Linked DNA regions of Thermotoga maritima MSB8. The main gene of each other region encodes a partner of the protein of the gene in region 2 in a complex. Links are inferred from orthologs where the notes say so. Each region holds a gene or a part of one and is shown on either strand. Other genes may lie near its edges. The genes, in order: TM_RS08885 and TM_RS02565.

Evidence for each region.
Region 1: the proteins of TM_RS02565 (region 2) and TM_RS08885 are in contact, whole or in part, in a cryo-EM structure (PDB 8Z21), measured with the Escherichia coli proteins. The link is inferred for Thermotoga maritima MSB8 from one-to-one orthologs.

The regions. Positions count from the first base shown.
Region 1 is NC_000853.1:1,720,338-1,728,504, reverse strand. The notes cover bases 2,603-5,591. They hold TM_RS08885 (ABC transporter permease), read right to left. Parts: upstream 4,584-5,591; coding sequence 3,621-4,583; downstream 2,603-3,620. Other genes in these bases: TM_RS08880 (peptide ABC transporter substrate-binding protein), read right to left, coding at 4,643-5,591; TM_RS08890 (ABC transporter permease), read right to left, coding at 2,734-3,603; TM_RS08895 (ABC transporter ATP-binding protein), read right to left, coding at 2,603-2,737. Outside these bases: TM_RS08905 (glycoside hydrolase family 5 protein), read right to left, coding at 1-747; TM_RS08900 (ABC transporter ATP-binding protein), read right to left, coding at 807-1,766; more of TM_RS08895, read right to left, coding at 1,763-2,602; more of TM_RS08880, read right to left, coding at 5,592-6,571; TM_RS08875 (hypothetical protein), read right to left, coding at 6,839-7,462; ltaE (low-specificity L-threonine aldolase), read right to left, coding at 7,541-8,167. UniProt on the Escherichia coli protein: Part of the ABC transporter complex OppABCDF involved in the uptake of oligopeptides and of the ABC transporter complex MppA-OppBCDF involved in the uptake of the cell wall murein tripeptide L-alanyl-gamma-D-glutamyl-meso-diaminopimelate.
Region 2 is NC_000853.1:522,800-530,918, forward strand. The notes cover bases 2,102-5,042. They hold TM_RS02565 (ABC transporter ATP-binding protein), read right to left. Parts: upstream 4,098-5,042; coding sequence 3,105-4,097; downstream 2,102-3,104. Other genes in these bases: TM_RS02555 (3'-5' exonuclease), read right to left, coding at 2,102-2,254; TM_RS02560 (VIT1/CCC1 transporter family protein), read right to left, coding at 2,267-3,121; TM_RS02570 (hypothetical protein), read right to left, coding at 4,110-4,598; TM_RS02575 (ABC transporter ATP-binding protein), read right to left, coding at 4,595-5,042. Also shown: SMC-Scp complex subunit ScpB, read left to right, coding at 1-468; TM_RS02550 (PhoH family protein), read right to left, coding at 433-1,689; more of TM_RS02555, read right to left, coding at 1,694-2,101; more of TM_RS02575, read right to left, coding at 5,043-5,749; TM_RS02580 (ABC transporter ATP-binding protein), read right to left, coding at 5,753-6,757; TM_RS02585 (ABC transporter permease), read right to left, coding at 6,770-7,711; TM_RS02590 (ABC transporter permease), read right to left, coding at 7,725-8,119. UniProt on the Escherichia coli protein: Part of the ABC transporter complex OppABCDF involved in the uptake of oligopeptides and of the ABC transporter complex MppA-OppBCDF involved in the uptake of the cell wall murein tripeptide L-alanyl-gamma-D-glutamyl-meso-diaminopimelate.

The DNA.
Region 1 (8,167 bases), 1.2 Mb from region 2 along the record:
AATTGGTCTTTTGTTCTTTTTTGACCATTCTTCTATAAAATTGAATTCTTCTATCAAATGTTTCTGATCATCTGGAGATCCCCACTTTCTTCCCAACCATTTCTCAGATCCTTCCACCCACTCAGCTCCTTGATGGGTAAATTCGAAAGGATTGTAGTAGTGAATTGTAACTATAGAATTTTTTTCCCATTTTGGGACAGACAGTTTTTCAAGGGCAGATATACCCCCCCATTCAGCTGTGCCTATAATTATAGTGTGCTTTTTGTCAATTGATCTTATAACTTTTAGAGCTTCCTCAAGCAGTTCATTCCATTTTTCCGGAGTAAGATTTCCGTGAGGTTCATTCAGAATTTCAAAAAATAGAGTTTCGGGATAGTCTTTATAACGATCAGCAATTTGTTTCCAAAGAGCAAGAAATCTTTCCTTGTGTTCTTCTGGATCATTCATTAACTCCTCGTAGTGATGAATATTTATAACAACAGCCAGTCCTCTTTTCAGGGCTCCGTTTATCACTTCATCCACTCTTTTGAAGAAGCGATCCATGATTTTATAAGGAGGAAACGCGTAAGCGTGCGTACTCCATCTTATTGGAATTCGAACATGAGAGAAACCGGCTTCTTTTATAATGTCGAAGAACTCATCTTTTATCACCACTCCCCAGTCTCCCTCATTTGGTGCTTCAAGCGCATTTCCTATATTAATGCCTCTTCCCAATATTTTGTTCCTTTCAAAAGGATCAACACCCATAACAATACCTCCCATTATCAAGATCATAAGCAAAAACAATAAAAAATTTTTCAAGAAAATCACCCCCTATAGCTTCTGACTAAATGACAAGACACAAAATGATTTTTTTCCACTTCTGTGAGTTCAGGTTCTTTTTCAAAGCAGATTGCCTTTTTTTCTGTACATCTAGTTTGGAATCTGCATCCTTTAGGAAGATCAATTGGAGAAGGAAGTTCACCTTTCAATGAATAAAATCTTTGTTTTTGACCGTCCCATGGAATCTTAGGAACGCTCTTCAAAAGTGCTCGAGTGTACGGATGAATTGGATTTAAGAAGATTTTATCTACATCTCCATACTCAACAATTTTCCCGAGATACATAACAGCTACTTTATGGCTTATATGTTCGACTACTGCAAGATTGTGTGCAATGAAAAGGTATGAGATACCCATTTTCTGCTGTATTTCTTCAAGAAGATCTATTATTTGTGCCTGAATCGAAACGTCCAAAGCAGATACTGGCTCGTCACAGACTATAAATTTCGGATTCAGAGCTAAAGCTCGAGCTATTCCTATTCTTTGCTGCTGCCCTCCGGAAAATTCGTGTGGAAAACTGTTAATGAATTCTCTACCTATTCCCACCATATCTAAAAGTTCTTCTACTCGTTTTCTCCTCTCTTTTTTCGTTCCAATTTTGTGAATTATGAGAGGATCTTCTATAATTCTTCCAACAGTCATCTGTGGATTCAAAGATCCTAAAGGATCCTGGAAGATTATTTGCATCTTTTTCCTATAAGGTTTCATCTCCTTGTCATTCAAGTTTGTTATATCTTTTCCTTCGAAGAAAATCTTACCGCCATCAGGTCTGAGGAGTTTGAGAATCGTTCTCCCCAGAGTCGATTTTCCACAGCCGCTTTCACCGACCAACCCAAGTGTCTCTCCTTCTTTTATTTCTATTGATATTCCATCAACTGCTTTAAGTATTCTTTTCCCCTGAGGAAAATATTTTTTTAAATCTACGGTTTGTAAAAGAGGCTTCATTTTGATTCCCCCTTGATCAAATGGCATGCAACACGATGATTTTCAGAAATATTTACGAGGGGCGGTTCTTCTCTTTGACAAATTTCCATTGCAAAACTACATCTCGGGTGAAATTTACAACCAGAAGGATGTTTCGTGGGGTTTGGTGGGTTTCCCGGTATTGGTACCAGTTTTTTTCCGCGGGAGCCTATTTCAAGGGTAGAGTTCAACAAACCCTTGGTATAAGGGTGTAGGGGTGTTTTTAAAATTTCTTCTACTGGTGCTTCTTCAACAATTTTTCCGGCATACATTGTAATTATTCGATCGCAAAAATTCGTTGCCACAGAAAGATCGTGTGTTATGAATATAACACTCATACCGTATTCTTCTTTCAATTCCTGAAGTAGTTCCATTATTTGTGCCTGAATAGTCACATCTAAAGCAGTTGTTGGCTCATCAGCTATTAAGAGTTTAGGATGGCATGCAAGTGCCATTGCGATCATTACTCTTTGTCTCATTCCGCCAGAGAATTGGAACGGATAGTTCAGAAATCTTTTTGGTGATTCAGGGATTCCAACACGTTCCAGGAGTTCTATAGCTCTTTCTCTGGCTTCTTCATTCTTCATAAGTCGATGCCAGATGATGGGTTCCATTACTTGAATTCCTACTCTTATTATTGGATTAAGAGAGGTCATTGGATTTTGAAAAATGATGCTTATATCTTTCCCTCTTATGTTTCTCAATTCTTCTTTATTCAATTTCAAAAGGTCTTTTCCTAGGAATATAGCCTCACCATCAACGATTCGCCCGTTCCGATTTATCAATCTCAAAAGAGAAAGGACTGATACAGACTTCCCAGAACCACTTTCACCAACTATTCCAAGACTCTCGCCTTTGTTCAATTTGTAGCTGATTCCATCCACTGCTTTGACAATACCTTCAACTCTATGAAACTCTACCTTGAGATTATTCACGTTTAGCAGTTCCATCATGATATCTCACTCCTTGGATTAAAGGCATCTCTTAAGCCATCTGCAAGAAACGTGAAACTTATCAAGGTAAAAGCAAAAGTGACAGCAGGAAATATTAGCAGATGAGGGAACGCCATCATCATCCCGATCCCTTCACCTATAAGATTTCCCCAGCTCGGCATCGGAGGCCTTACCCCCATTCCTATCACTGCTAAACCACTTTCAGTCATCATTGCTCCAGGTACTCCGAATGCAAGATTCACAAGAATGGGTCCTATCATATTGGGAAGAATATGTTTTCTGATGATATAGAAGGTGCTGGCACCAGCGGCTTTTGCAGCTTCAACAAATTCGCTATTCTTCAGATACAACACTTGCCCTCTTACAAGTCGGGCCATTCCCGCCCATCCGGTCAATCCTATAGCTAAGAAGATGGTGAAAAGCCCCCTGCCTAAGGCTGTAACCAGTATCACGTTGAAGAGAAAAGTTGGAAAAGCAAACATAATATCTACAATACTCATAATAAATTTGTCTATCCAGCCTCCCTTGAAACCAGCGACAGCACCCAGAATGCCTCCTATGATCAGGACAACAAATTGAGAACCGAAACCTATAATACATGCGTTTCTCAAACTATACAGAATTCTACTGAAAAGATCTCTTCCCAATGCGTCAGTTCCGAATATGAAATCCTTGCTTGGTCCCTCGAAAGCCCTGATATAGTGAGGCTCGTCGTAAGGATATGGAGCAATATAGGGAGCCAGTATTGCAAGTGCTATAAGGATTAAAACAAAAACTCCCCCTATTACTGCCATTTTGTTTTTTTTGAATCTTAACCAGAAGGCTTTCCAGTAACCAATGGATTCCGTTTTATTTTTTCTTAACATGCCGATTTATTACCTCCTTAATCCAGTTTTATTCTGGGATCGAGAATTGCATAAAGAACATCAACTATAAGGTTCATGATCATAACGGTAAGGGCAAGTATAAATGTGGAAGTTACTAAAAGTGGATAGTCTCTAGTGACTGCTGCATTAGCAAAGAGTTGTCCCAAACCTGGTATTCTGAAGATGTTCTCGACCCAAACGGTGCCAACCATGAGATAAGCCATTTGAGGGCCTACTATCGTTACTAGAGGAATCATGGATGGCCTTAGAGCATGTTTCATAATTACCGTTCTGTCATCGCCACCTTTTGCATAAGCGGTTCTTATGAAGTCTTGGTTCAATGTGTCTAGAAGACTGACTCTTGTAAATCTGGCAACAGAAGCGAGTGGACCGAGTGCCAAAGCTATGGTTGGAAGGATTTTAGTTCTTATTCCTTCCCATCCGGAAGTGGGAAGCCATCCCAAATAGATGCTAAAAATCAGTATGAGAAAGACTGCTACTACATACGATGGGATGGCAACTCCTATAACAGAAACGGTCATTGCAGTATAGTCAATCCATGTGTTTTTTTTGAGAGCTGCTAAGATTCCTAGAGGAACTCCCACCACGAGTGCGAAAAGGATGCTTGAAAGGGCAAGGGTGAAAGTAATAGGAAATTTCTCCTTTATCAAATCTTCTATGTTTCTTGCAGGATCAGAAAAAGAAGGACCGAATTTGAAAACCACAGCTCCTTTTAAATACATAAGGATCTGTTTCCACAGAGGATTATTCAAACCATATCTCTCTTCAAAACCTTTCAGGGTAGCTTGATAAGCAGGATCGTCGGGTGTTGTGACTCTCGCTATCGCATCTCGTACGCGTTGAAGTTCAAAGAAATTTCCAGGGGCAAGCCACATTAGAACATATGTTATTACAATAACAACTACCATAGAAATAGCAATGGTCAAAAGTCTTTTTAAGAGAAATTTTAAAAATCTCATATCAACCACCCCATTCGACATGTTTAGCAGGAGCCCTGGGAAATCCCAGGGCTCAGAATTCACTTCTCAACAGTTAAGTATTTGAAGAGGAAGAAAGTGGGACCCCACGAGAATTTGTAAGGAACTATTCCCTTGAGGTATGGTTTGGCAAGATACACAACTTTCTGAACGTACAGAGGAACTTCGTAGGCAAGATCTACACACAATTGCTGGAGTTTCTTTGCATATTCGACGGCTTTATCGTAGGGTGAATAGAGAATTCTTGCCCATAGTCTTCTGGCTTCCCTATTAGTTGGGTTCATTCCGGTGTATTCAACCAGAGAATATTCCTGATTGTATATAGCTCTCATTGCCAATCTCCAGAGCTGAATTTTTTGCTCGTCGGTTGTGGCTTTTTTCCATTCTTCATACAACTTGTTGATTTGTTCTATGAAGGTCAATTCTCCGGGGGCAGGAAGAAGGAAGTATTTTTTCAAGAATTCATCTGGTTCGGAGTTAACAACTTCTTGCCACTTCTCCCAGAGTTCCTGGGCGCGGTTTAGTATCTCCTTCCACTCTTCTTCTGTTTTTCCACCTTCTTCTCTGAGGACACTTTCTCTTTTCTCTCTTAATTCATAGAGTTTTTGACGTACCTCAGCGGGGTAATCGTAGAACCAGAATGTATGATCGGCAGTTTGCATAAGAGAACCACTGTCTTGCCAGTTGACGGGCCCACCAATTGTACATACACCTGGTTCTGCCCAAGGCACAAAATCACTCCATTGCAGTGTTGAAAATTGACCGGACTCTATATTTTCAATTTCAAAAGTGATTCCAAGAACTTTTTTCCACTGGTCAACCAGTGCTTCCGCTACAGGATCAGACGCTCCTGTTATGTAGAACTTCACTTTTGGAAAACCTTTTCCGTTTGGATAACCTGCTTCCGCTAGTAACTTCTTTGCCTGTTCTGGATCATAGGGTATTCCCTTCACAGCTTCCGCTATTTCACTATCAGGAGAACAATATGCGTGTGTTGGAATGGCCATACCACCAAGAACAATGTCAGTTAAGACTTTCTTGTCAATAGCCATTGCAAGTGCTTTTCTTATTCGTATATCGTCAAAAACAGGACTTAGGCTTCTTGTGATTTCGTATCCCACCCATTGAACACCAGATTCTTCATGAAGTTCCTTGGAAAGTTGTTTGTTTTTCAATGCAAACACATAATCTCCAACTGCGGTGATAAAAACAGCATCTATCTCTCCAGCTAAATACTGCTGCAATCCAAGCCCGCCTGCTTTGAGCACAATTCTATCAACATTGCCAGGAAAATCTCCCACATAGTATTTATTTCTGACCAGGACTATCTCGTAATTAGGTGTAAAGGATTCAATAACATACGGTCCATTTCCAACAAAATACTCGGGCTTCCACCAGTCTTCAGGGTGTTCCTGAACAGTTTTCCTATGCAGAGGCATTGCTCCACCGAGAACAAGCATATTAATGAAAGATGGCATTGGTCTTGAGAGAGTAACTTGAAGTGTGTAGTCATCCAGGGCTTTTACTCCAAGTTCATCAAGAGGTTTGGCACCGGATTTACAATCGTAGACATTTTTTATGTACTGAACAGGAGAAGCCCAGAGTGGAAGAGTTGGTGTTTCGGGACTGGCAGCCCTTTTCCAAGCAAATTCGAAATCATAGGCAGTAACGGGATCACCATTTGACCATCTTTTATCTTTTCTCAAGTAGAAGGTATAGGTTAAACCATCTTCAGATACTGTATAACTTTCACAGACAGCTGGTACAACCTTTACACCGCCAAGCGATTTGGGATCTGGAACATAACCAAACAAACCTTCGAAAATGGTTCCTTGAGCCAGAATATGCTGGGCTTGCCAGTAGTAGGGATCGAAGTTTGTTACACCAAACCATGGAAGCTGTACCTCGACTTCACTAAAATAAAATGCAGCGACTAAAACCATCAGGAACCCCACAACGAACTTTCTCATACAACATCCCCTCCTTTAAATGGATGTTAATAAATAACACTTACTAATAAAAAGATTATGTTATGGATATTTTATCAGACTGTGATATTGAGTTCCAAACGAAGTGAAGAGTAATTATTCCGCAATATTAGAAATCATTTTGGGATATATCCATTTATTTTGAATTATTGTCATTTCGAAGCGACAGGGTTAAGTGCGTGGTGGAAGATGAATCTTTGAAAAAAAAACGGGCCCACTGCGGGCCCGCCGGGGTGTGGGGAAAGAGGGTTATTCCTGAACCATTTCTTCCAGCACTTCAAAGCCTTCGTCGGTGAGGAGAACAAAGAGCATTCTTTTGTCGCCTCTGAATTTTCTGTACTGATCCACGGTGATGATGTCGTCTACTTTGTCAGCGAAATCTTTGTAGATATCCTGCACTTCATCTCTGAGGTCGTCTATCTGGTCTTTCAGGTCTTCTGCTGTCTTTGTATCCCTTTTTACGAGAGCGTTGTAGTACTCCTCATGGAGCTGAACGAACTTTTCTTTCAGGGAATCGAGCTGTTCTTTTGTTTCTTTCGCGACATTGTAGAGCTCTTTCAACTGATCGTCGTTCAGATCCAGATTGTTCAGTGCTTCTGCGATCCTTGTCTTGAGAGCGAGTTTCAGCTGTTCTTCGTCTCTGATCTGGAGCTTGAGACCGTAGCCAAAACCTCTTTCGGCTCTCATCTGAGGCCTTTCATACATGGGAGCGTTAGGACCGTAGCCGAGACCTCCTCCGCAACCCGGGAACTGCTGAGCGTAACCCATGGGCTGTCTTTCAAAAGCTGGCCGTTCTGCGAAACCTCTGTAGCCCGCCGCGAACACACCTAGTGCCACTGTCAGTACGAGCATCACCACAAAAAACCTTTTCATACTTCCACCTCCTCTTCAGAGTCTCCAGCTTCATCTTAATGCTTCGACCGTGAAAAAAACGTGAAATTTTTTCCTGTTTCAGGAGAATTTTCTGAAGAGTTTTTCGAAGATGTTCAGAGCCTCTTCTATGTCGTTTCTTGAAACGTCTTTGTGGGTTACCAGTCTGATCTCCGTGTCGGATACGGCGTTCGCGAGCACCCCGCTGTTTCTGAGCGCTTCTATGAACCCGTGCGCGTTCACCTTCAGGTTGTCGGTCCTCAGAATCACCATGTTGGTTTTCACATCTTCGGGATTCACGGAGTACCCTATTTCTTTCAACTTCAGGGCGAGAAATCTGGCGTTTTCATGATCTTCTTTCAATCGATCTACCATCTTTGTCAAGGCGATTATTCCAGCGGCAGCGAGAACACCTGCCTGTCTCATCCCTCCACCGAGCATCTTTCTCGCCTTTCTCGCTCTTTCTATGAAGTCCCTGTCTCCTACAACCACCGAACCGACGGGTGCGCAGAGACCTTTTGAAAGACAGAACATCACGGAATCGGCGTACCCGGCGTACTCCTTCACGGGAACACCTGAAGCGATTGAGGCGTTGAAGATCCTCGCACCATCTATGTGAACGTTTATGCCGTGTTCTTTGGCTATCGTGCAAATCTCTTTTATGTTTTCAAGCGGGACCACTCTTCCACCGGAACGGTTGTGTGTGTT
Region 2 (8,119 bases):
GCTTCAAATGGTATCACTCTGGAAAGGCTTATCAAAATACTCGAAAAAGATCCTGAGGAGATAAAAAGAGCCCTGGAAGAATTGAAGAAGGAATACGAAGACGAAGCGCACGGAGTTGTTCTGAGAGAGGTGAATGGAAGGTATCGTTTTTTCACCAAACCTGAGTACGCCGGTTTCGTTTCTAAGCTATCCGGAAGGAAGTACAAAAATCTCACCGATACACAGATGGAAGTGGTGGCACTGCTTCTCATCTCAGGACCGATTCCAAAGAGCGAAATAGACGCGTTCAGGGGGAAAGACTCATCCGCTGTTCTCTCCTCGCTTCAGAGAATGGGAATTGTCAGAAAGAAAAGAAAGGGGAAAAGCTATCTGTATCAGCTTTCCCCTTCGTTTGTTGAAAGCACCATGCTGGATGAAATATTGAAAGAGGTCTCACAGAAGCTCAGCAGCGATGGTGGCGAGTCTTGACCTTTCTCCCTTCTCCAGCTTTATCACCGCGGAAAGATCCGATTCCAGAAGTTTCAAGGCTGCGTAAACCAGTCCGTTTGTGTCTTTGTCCAGATACGGAGTGTCGATCTGGTACGGATCCCCAACGAGAACGATCTTGGTGTCTTCTCCCACACGTGTGAGGATCGTTTTCACCTCGTGTGGAGTGAGGTTCTGTGCTTCGTCTATGATGATGAACTGCTTTGGTATCGATCTTCCCCTGATGAAGGATATTGCTTCCACTTCCAGTATTTCCTGTTTCTCGAGCTCCTTGATTTTCAAACCAGAAAGAGAAGATATCAGTTCAAGGTTGTCCATTATCGGTTGGAGCCACGGTTTCATCTTCTTCTCGAGTTCTCCGGGAAGATACCCGATGTCACGTCCCATGGGAACCGTAGGACGAGTCACTATCAGTTTCTTGTAGCGTTTTTCAACGAGAACCTTGTAGAGACCGCAAGCGAGAGCAAGAAGCGTCTTTCCGGTTCCCGCGATTCCAACAAGGAAGACCAGAGGTATTTCGTCGTCCAGAAGGGCATCCATGGAAAAGATCTGTTCTCTATTCCGTGGAGAAATGCCCATAGTCTCGAAAGGTTCCACTCTCAGAACTTTTCCTTTGCGATATTTCCCGTACACTCCACCCAGATCTATGTAGAAATTGTCGAGAAGATCGAGTTTCTTTTCCACAGTTACTTTCACTTTTAACTGTTTTTTGAGTTCTTCGTCATCGATTTCGACATACCCCTTTGGCATCGTCTCCAGCTCGGATCGATCAGTCAGGTAGTCTTGAGCGGGAATACCAAGAGAGTCTGCTTTCACCCTAAGATTTATATCCTTGCTGACGAGAATGGTGGGGATCTTTTCTCTGTTCATGAGCTCTATCACGTACGCGAGAATGATGTTGTCCACGTAGCGTTCGTGAAGGAATCTTGGAACGTTCTCCACTTCTCTTTCCAAAACCATGACGCGGAGAATTCCACCGTTTTCCAGAGGAATTCCTTTTCTGAGATTTCCCTTCTTTCTGAGTTCATCGAGGTGTCGAATCACTTCTCGTGCGTTCTTTCCCACACTTCCGTGTTCTCTTTTCAGTTTGTCGAGCTCTTCAAGAACGGGAAGAGGGATGATCACGTTGTTGTCTTCGAAGGAGAAGATGGAATCTGGATCGTGAATCAGAACGTTCGTGTCGAGAACGTAGTTCTTAACCATTTTATTACCCCCGTTTTCCACGTATGAATTCGTTGACCCTGTTTTCACCAAGAAATTCAACAAGCTTCACAAAAACTCTTGCGGTCACCAGGGCATCTGGAAGAGCACGGTGCCGTATCGTGGTTTTTATTCCAAGTCTTTCGGAGAGCCATTTGAGAGAATGAGGCCTTCCAAAGATCTCTTCTGAAAGATCGAGTGTGTCGATGTAGGGATTCGTTATTGGAAAGTTTCCCGTTTCCTTTGCCATCATATCCAGAAAAGTGAGGTCGAAGTTGGCGTTGTGAAACACGAGCACCGTTCCCTTCACGTAATCCCTGAAAAGATCGTAAACTGTGTCCATGTCTGGCGCTTCCACGATGTCCATGTTGCTGATACCGTGAACTTTCTGAATCAGCGCAGGGATTCTTATTCTGGGATTCACGAGAGAGTGAAACGCTTTGTTTCTGTAGATCTTCCCCTTGAAGACAGGAACAGCGGCTATTTCAACTATCCGGTCTCCGGCAAAGGGATCGGTTCCCGTGGTTTCTGTGTCTACGACGCAAAAAACGGTGTCGTTCCATATCATGGCGAGCACTCCTCAGATTTCGATTCCAAAGATCTTCCTCGCGAGTATACCGACGAGGAAAGAAAATCCTGCCACACCGAAGCTCAAGAGGAACATCTCAAGAAAGTATTTCGCGAAATCCTTCTCTTTAACCACCGAGACAAAAAAGGTGAAAAGAAGAACTATGAGAACGGCTCCCGTCAAAGTAAGGACAAGTGATAAGAATGGGTTTTTAAGTATGAGGAATGGAGCTACCAGCACAGCGACCGTTATGATGTAAGCGATGCCTGTGTAGATGGCGGCTTTTAAGGGTTTGGATTCACCTGATCCTTCTTCCGCTCTCTGCGAAAGATACTCGGAAGCTGCCATGGAGAAGGCCGCAGCGATACCGGTTATCAAGCCGGACAATCCGACTATCTTGGTGTTTTGAAAGGCGAACGTGAGACCAGCGAGTGCCCCCGTCAGTTCCACGAGAGCATCGTTCAACCCGAGAACCATGGAACTCACGTAATTGAGACGCTCTTCGTCGAGCATGTTCAGAAGCTCTTCTTCATGCTTTTCTTCGTCTTTGAGAATATGGACTACTTCTGGATACTCTTTCTCCAGTCTTTCATAGGCTCTTTCCGCTTTTTTCTCGTTGTTTTCCATGAGTTTGAGAGTGAAAGTCAAACCAAAAAGAACGGAAAGCAGTGAGTACCAGAATATCCTGATGTAAGAAGGCTTAACATCCTTCCCGGTGATGTTTTTCAGTTTTTCGTAGTGACTTTTCTCATCTTCCGCTATCGCAAGAAGGATCTCAGCGTTTTTCTTGTTCGTTCTCTTCGATAGCTTTCGATACACGTGGTATTCAGTGATCTCGTTTTTCTGAAAATCAAGAATTTCTTTCAAGACTCACTTCCTCCTCAACCGGATTGAAACATCTGACGTAGTGGTTTTCTTCTATCTCGGAAAGCTCTGGTAGTTCTTTCAAGCACCTCTCCACTCTTCTTGGACAGCGAGGCAAGAAGGGACACACCGGTGGTATGTCGACCATCCTTGGGGGTTGCCCCGGTATGGACTCGAGTTTTTCAAGTCTTTTATCCACTCTCGGCACGCTTCTCAGGAGCATCTTCGTGTAAGGGTGTCTGGGTGAGTAGAAGATCTGATCGGATGTTCCTATCTCGACCTGTCTTCCTCCGTACATCACCATAATCCTGTCTGCCATGGAAGCGATCACACCAAGATCGTGTGTTATGAAGATGAGTCCCGTTTTGAACTCTTTTTGAAGTTCTTTCATGAGTTCCAAGATTTGTGCCTGTATGGTCACATCGAGGGCGGTGGTGGGCTCATCCGCTATGAGCACACTGGGATTGCAGGACAGGGCAATGGCTATAACCACTCTCTGCCTCATTCCACCGGAGAACTCGAAGGGATAGTTGTTCATTCTTTTTTCGGGTTCCGGTATTCCAACGAGTTCCAGCATTTCCACCGCTCTCAGATAGGCCCTTCTCTTGTCGTAGCCGAGATGATACCTGATCGTTTCCATGAGCTGGTCTCCTATCGTGTAAAGCGGATTCAGAGACATCATCGGATCCTGAAAGATCATTGCGATCTCTTTTCCTCGAATCCTGTGCATTTCTTTTTCGGGTATCTTCAGTATATCCTGACCTTTGTATATGATCTCACCGCTCACTATTTTTCCGGGAGGCTTTATGAGGCGCATTATGGATTTTACTGTCACACTCTTGCCGGAACCAGTCTCACCGACGATTCCGAGAACTTCGTTGGAATTCAGCGAGAAGCTCACATCGTTCACGGCTTTGACTATTCCCTCTTCCATGTAAAACCACGTGCTGAGGTTTTTCACTTCCAGAAGCGTTGCCAAACCGTTCACCTCCTATTTATCGAGAAAAACGAGTTCTCCAGTTGATGGATCGTACTCCGCCACACATTTTCCGTTTGAAAACACATAGATCTCCCCGCAGTAGTAAGAATTCTCAAACAGAGACTGATTTCCTTCGAAGAAACTCTCGATCACAGCTTCCAAAAACACCTCTGCTGTAGCCATCTGTGATTCTGTGGCGGAAAGCCCTATCTTTTGAAAGAACGGTTCAACCAGTTCTTTCACTCTCTTTTTCACTTTCTCCGGCCAGTCCAGGTGGAGAACTACTTCGTTTGGCGGTACGATCGCTCTGTCCTTTTCTATTATCAGAGATCTCTCTCTGGTGTCGGTGAACTTGTATCTGTAGCGTTTTTCCCGAAGAATTTCCTCGACCATTTTTTTGACTTCTGGGTCTTCAACGTATATTCTCTTCACTTCCCACTTCACTCTAAAAAACAGAATGACGATAGCGATCAACAAAATTACCAGCCAGTACCTTCTCACCTCAGCTCACCCGGGAAGTGACAGGCGACGAAGTGTCCCTCTTCAACCTCTCGAAAAGCCGGTTCTTCCTTGGAGCAAATCTCTTTCGCTATGGGACATCTTGTGTGGAATCTACAGCCAGACGGCGGATTTATAGGGCTCGGAACATCTCCCTTGAGAATGATTCTTTCCCTCTTCTTTGTTGGATCAGGTACCGGTATCGCAGACATGAGAGCTACAGTGTAAGGGTGGAGCGGTTTTTCGAACAAGTCTTTTTTAGGAGCAAGTTCCACCATCTTCCCAAGATACATCACACCTATTCTATCGCTTATATGCTTTACAACAGCCAGATCGTGCGAAATGAAAATGTACGTGAGTTTGTGTTCCCTCTGAAGATCTTCCATGAGGTTTATGATCTGACTTCTTATCGAGACGTCCAGAGCAGCGACGGCCTCGTCCGCCACGACGAGTTTGGGTTCCAAAGCCAGGGCACGTGCGATTCCGATTCTCTGGCGCTGACCACCGGAGAATTCGTGCGGGAATCTGTACACGTAAGCCGAAGGAATACCCACATCCTCCAAGATTTCTTTGATTCGTTTCTCTACTTCTTTCCCCCTTGCGATCCTGTGTGTGACGATGCCTTCACCCACTATGCTCTTCACTCTCAACCTCGGGTTCAGGGAGCTGTATGGATCCTGGAACACTATCTGCATCTCTCTTCGAAATTTTTTCCTTTTCTCCGGTAGATCATCGAGAAGAATGGACATGAACTTCTTTGGAGAACCCTTTGCCTCCTCAAAGAAAATACGGGCGTACTCTCTGTCGACACCTTCCAGTTTTTCCACATCTGACTCCTTCATGTTGACGAACCTGCTCAGATAGGTTTGCTTTATGTATTTTTTTGCCTTGGAACGCGGCATGAAGTAGTAGGTCGTGTCTTCGTTGTCCACGATGATGCGTCCCGATGTTGGCTCGTACAGTCTGAGCAGGGTCATTCCAATCGTGGTTTTTCCACAACCCGACTCTCCAACGAGGCCGAAGGTTTCTCCCTCGTTTATGCTGAAGCTGACACCATCGACGGCCTTCACCCATCCAACGATTCTCTTAAAAACACCAGCCCTTATGGGGAAATGTTTCACCAGATTTTCAACTCTGAGAATTTCCCTGCTCACGTTTCACACCTCGCTTTTTGCATGTCTCATTTCATCGAGTTTTTGCCAGAAGAAACACCTCACCTTGTGATTGCCATCCAGGTCTTCCAGTTCAGGTTCTTCAACGTCGCATTTTCCTTTTTCGAAGAATTCACATCTGGGATGGAATTTACATCCCGGAGGGAAGTTGAGCGGGTCGGGTACGTTTCCCGGAATGCTCTTCAGTCTCTCCTGTTCTACGTCTATTCTGGGAATGGATTCGAGAAGAGCATAGGTGTAGGGGTGCTTGGGTTCGGTGAAGATGGTTTTCACGTCTCCGTACTCGACCACCTTTCCCGCGTACATGACAGCAACTTTATCGGACATTTCCGCAACGACGCCCATATCGTGGGTGATCAGAATGATTGCCATTCCGTATTCTTTCTGGAGTTCCTTCATGAGCTCCAGGATCTGAGCCTGTATGGTCACGTCGAGAGCGGTGGTGGGTTCGTCCGCTATGAGAAGACTCGGTCTGCAGGAGAGTGCCATGGCTATCATAGCCCTCTGTCTCATCCCACCGGAGAGCTGGTGGGGGTACTCATCCACTCTCTTTTCAGGTTCGGGAATTCCCACTTTTCTGAGAAGATCTATCGCCATTTTTCTCGCTTCTTTTTCAGAGACGTTTTGGTGAAGAATTATTGCCTCCATTATCTGATCCCCTATCGTGAAAACAGGGTTCAAAGCCACCATGGGTTCCTGGAATATCATCGCGATCTCTTTTCCTCTGATCTTTCTCATTTCGTTCTCTGAAAGTTCGAGAAGATTCCTTCCTTTGAAGATAATCTTTCCGTCAACTATCTTTCCGTTCTGATCCAGGAGTCTCATTATTGAGAGCGATGTTACACTTTTACCACTACCGGATTCCCCAACGATGCCCAGAGTTTCTCCCTCTCTGACCTCAAAAGAAACACCATCGACCGCCTTCACTACACCGTCTTCTGTATAGAAATAGGTTTTCAGATTTTCCACTCTAAGCAGAGGCTCTGTCAATTCGATCCCTCCTTAGAATTTTAGCCTTGGATCGAAAGCGTCTCTGAGCGCATCGCCCAGCAGATTCCATCCCAGAACGAAGAGAACCATAGCGGTACCGGGATAAACGAGAGCGTACCAGTGCTTTCCTATCTCCATCATCCAGTCTCTCGAGTAACTGAGGATGGATCCCCAGTCGGCGTATCCCTGGGGGGCACCGAGTCCCAAGAAGCTGAGCACAGCGGCCGTTATCACGAGAGATCCCATGTTCATGGAAGCCCATATCAGGACAGGGAAAATGGTATTCGGAAGAACGTGTTTCAATATGATGAGAAAATCGGGCACACCTATTGCTTTCGCTGCCAGGACGAATTGTTCTTCCCTCACCTGAAGAATGTTTCCTCTGATGAGCCTTGCCGCTCCCATCCATCCGAACACGATCATTGCTATCATAACCTTGTCGAGACCCGTCCCGAGAACGGTTGTCAACACAACAGCTGCTATGAGGAAGGGGATAGAGAGAAAGATATCGGTGATCCTCATGAGAACCTCATCTATCCATCCTCCAAAGTAACCTGAGATTGAACCTATGAACACTCCTATCAAGAGTCTTGCGAGTGTGACTATGAGACCTATCTTGAAAGCCGTTCTTGTGCCCCAGACGATTCCGTATAAGATATCACGGCCACCAATGACACCGAATGGGTGATAATCAACGCAGCGTATGGGTTCTCTGTTGGGATTCTTCGCCAGGGCATCCTCTTTCGTGGTAGGGGGTTGTGGGCTCTGATTCCAGCTCACCACAGGCATCAAGTAAGGATCGGGTAGCTTGGCTCTGGTGAGCGGGTGAATGGGAGGAGCTATAACAGGCGCGAGAATGGCTATCACCACGAAGAAGAGCACTAGAGAGAACCCTATGATGGCGGATGGATCTCTAAAAAATCTCTTCATTATTCTTTTGAATTCCTGATTCACGTCGTTTCACCTCTCATCCAAGTCTTATTCTGGGATCTATAAGAGCGTACAGAATATCTATGATGAGATTTCCAACTACAAGAATTGTTGAGAAAAACAACGCAGAAGCCATCACCGAAGCGTAATCGAGCTGCAGGGCTGCCTGCGCGGTGAAACTTCCCACACCCGTTCTGTTGAAGACCGTTTCCACGATCACAGTACCGGAGAAGAGACCGATGACCATACCACCGGCGACAGTGGTGACAGGAATCAAAGCATTTCTTCTGGCGTGTTTGTTTATAACCACATCCTCGGGAAGACCCTTTGCCCTGGCGGTTCTCACGTATTCTTTATTCAGGACTTCCAGCATGCTCGACCTGGTGATTCTCAGAAGATACGCCCACCAGAGCCACGAAAGAGTTATGATGG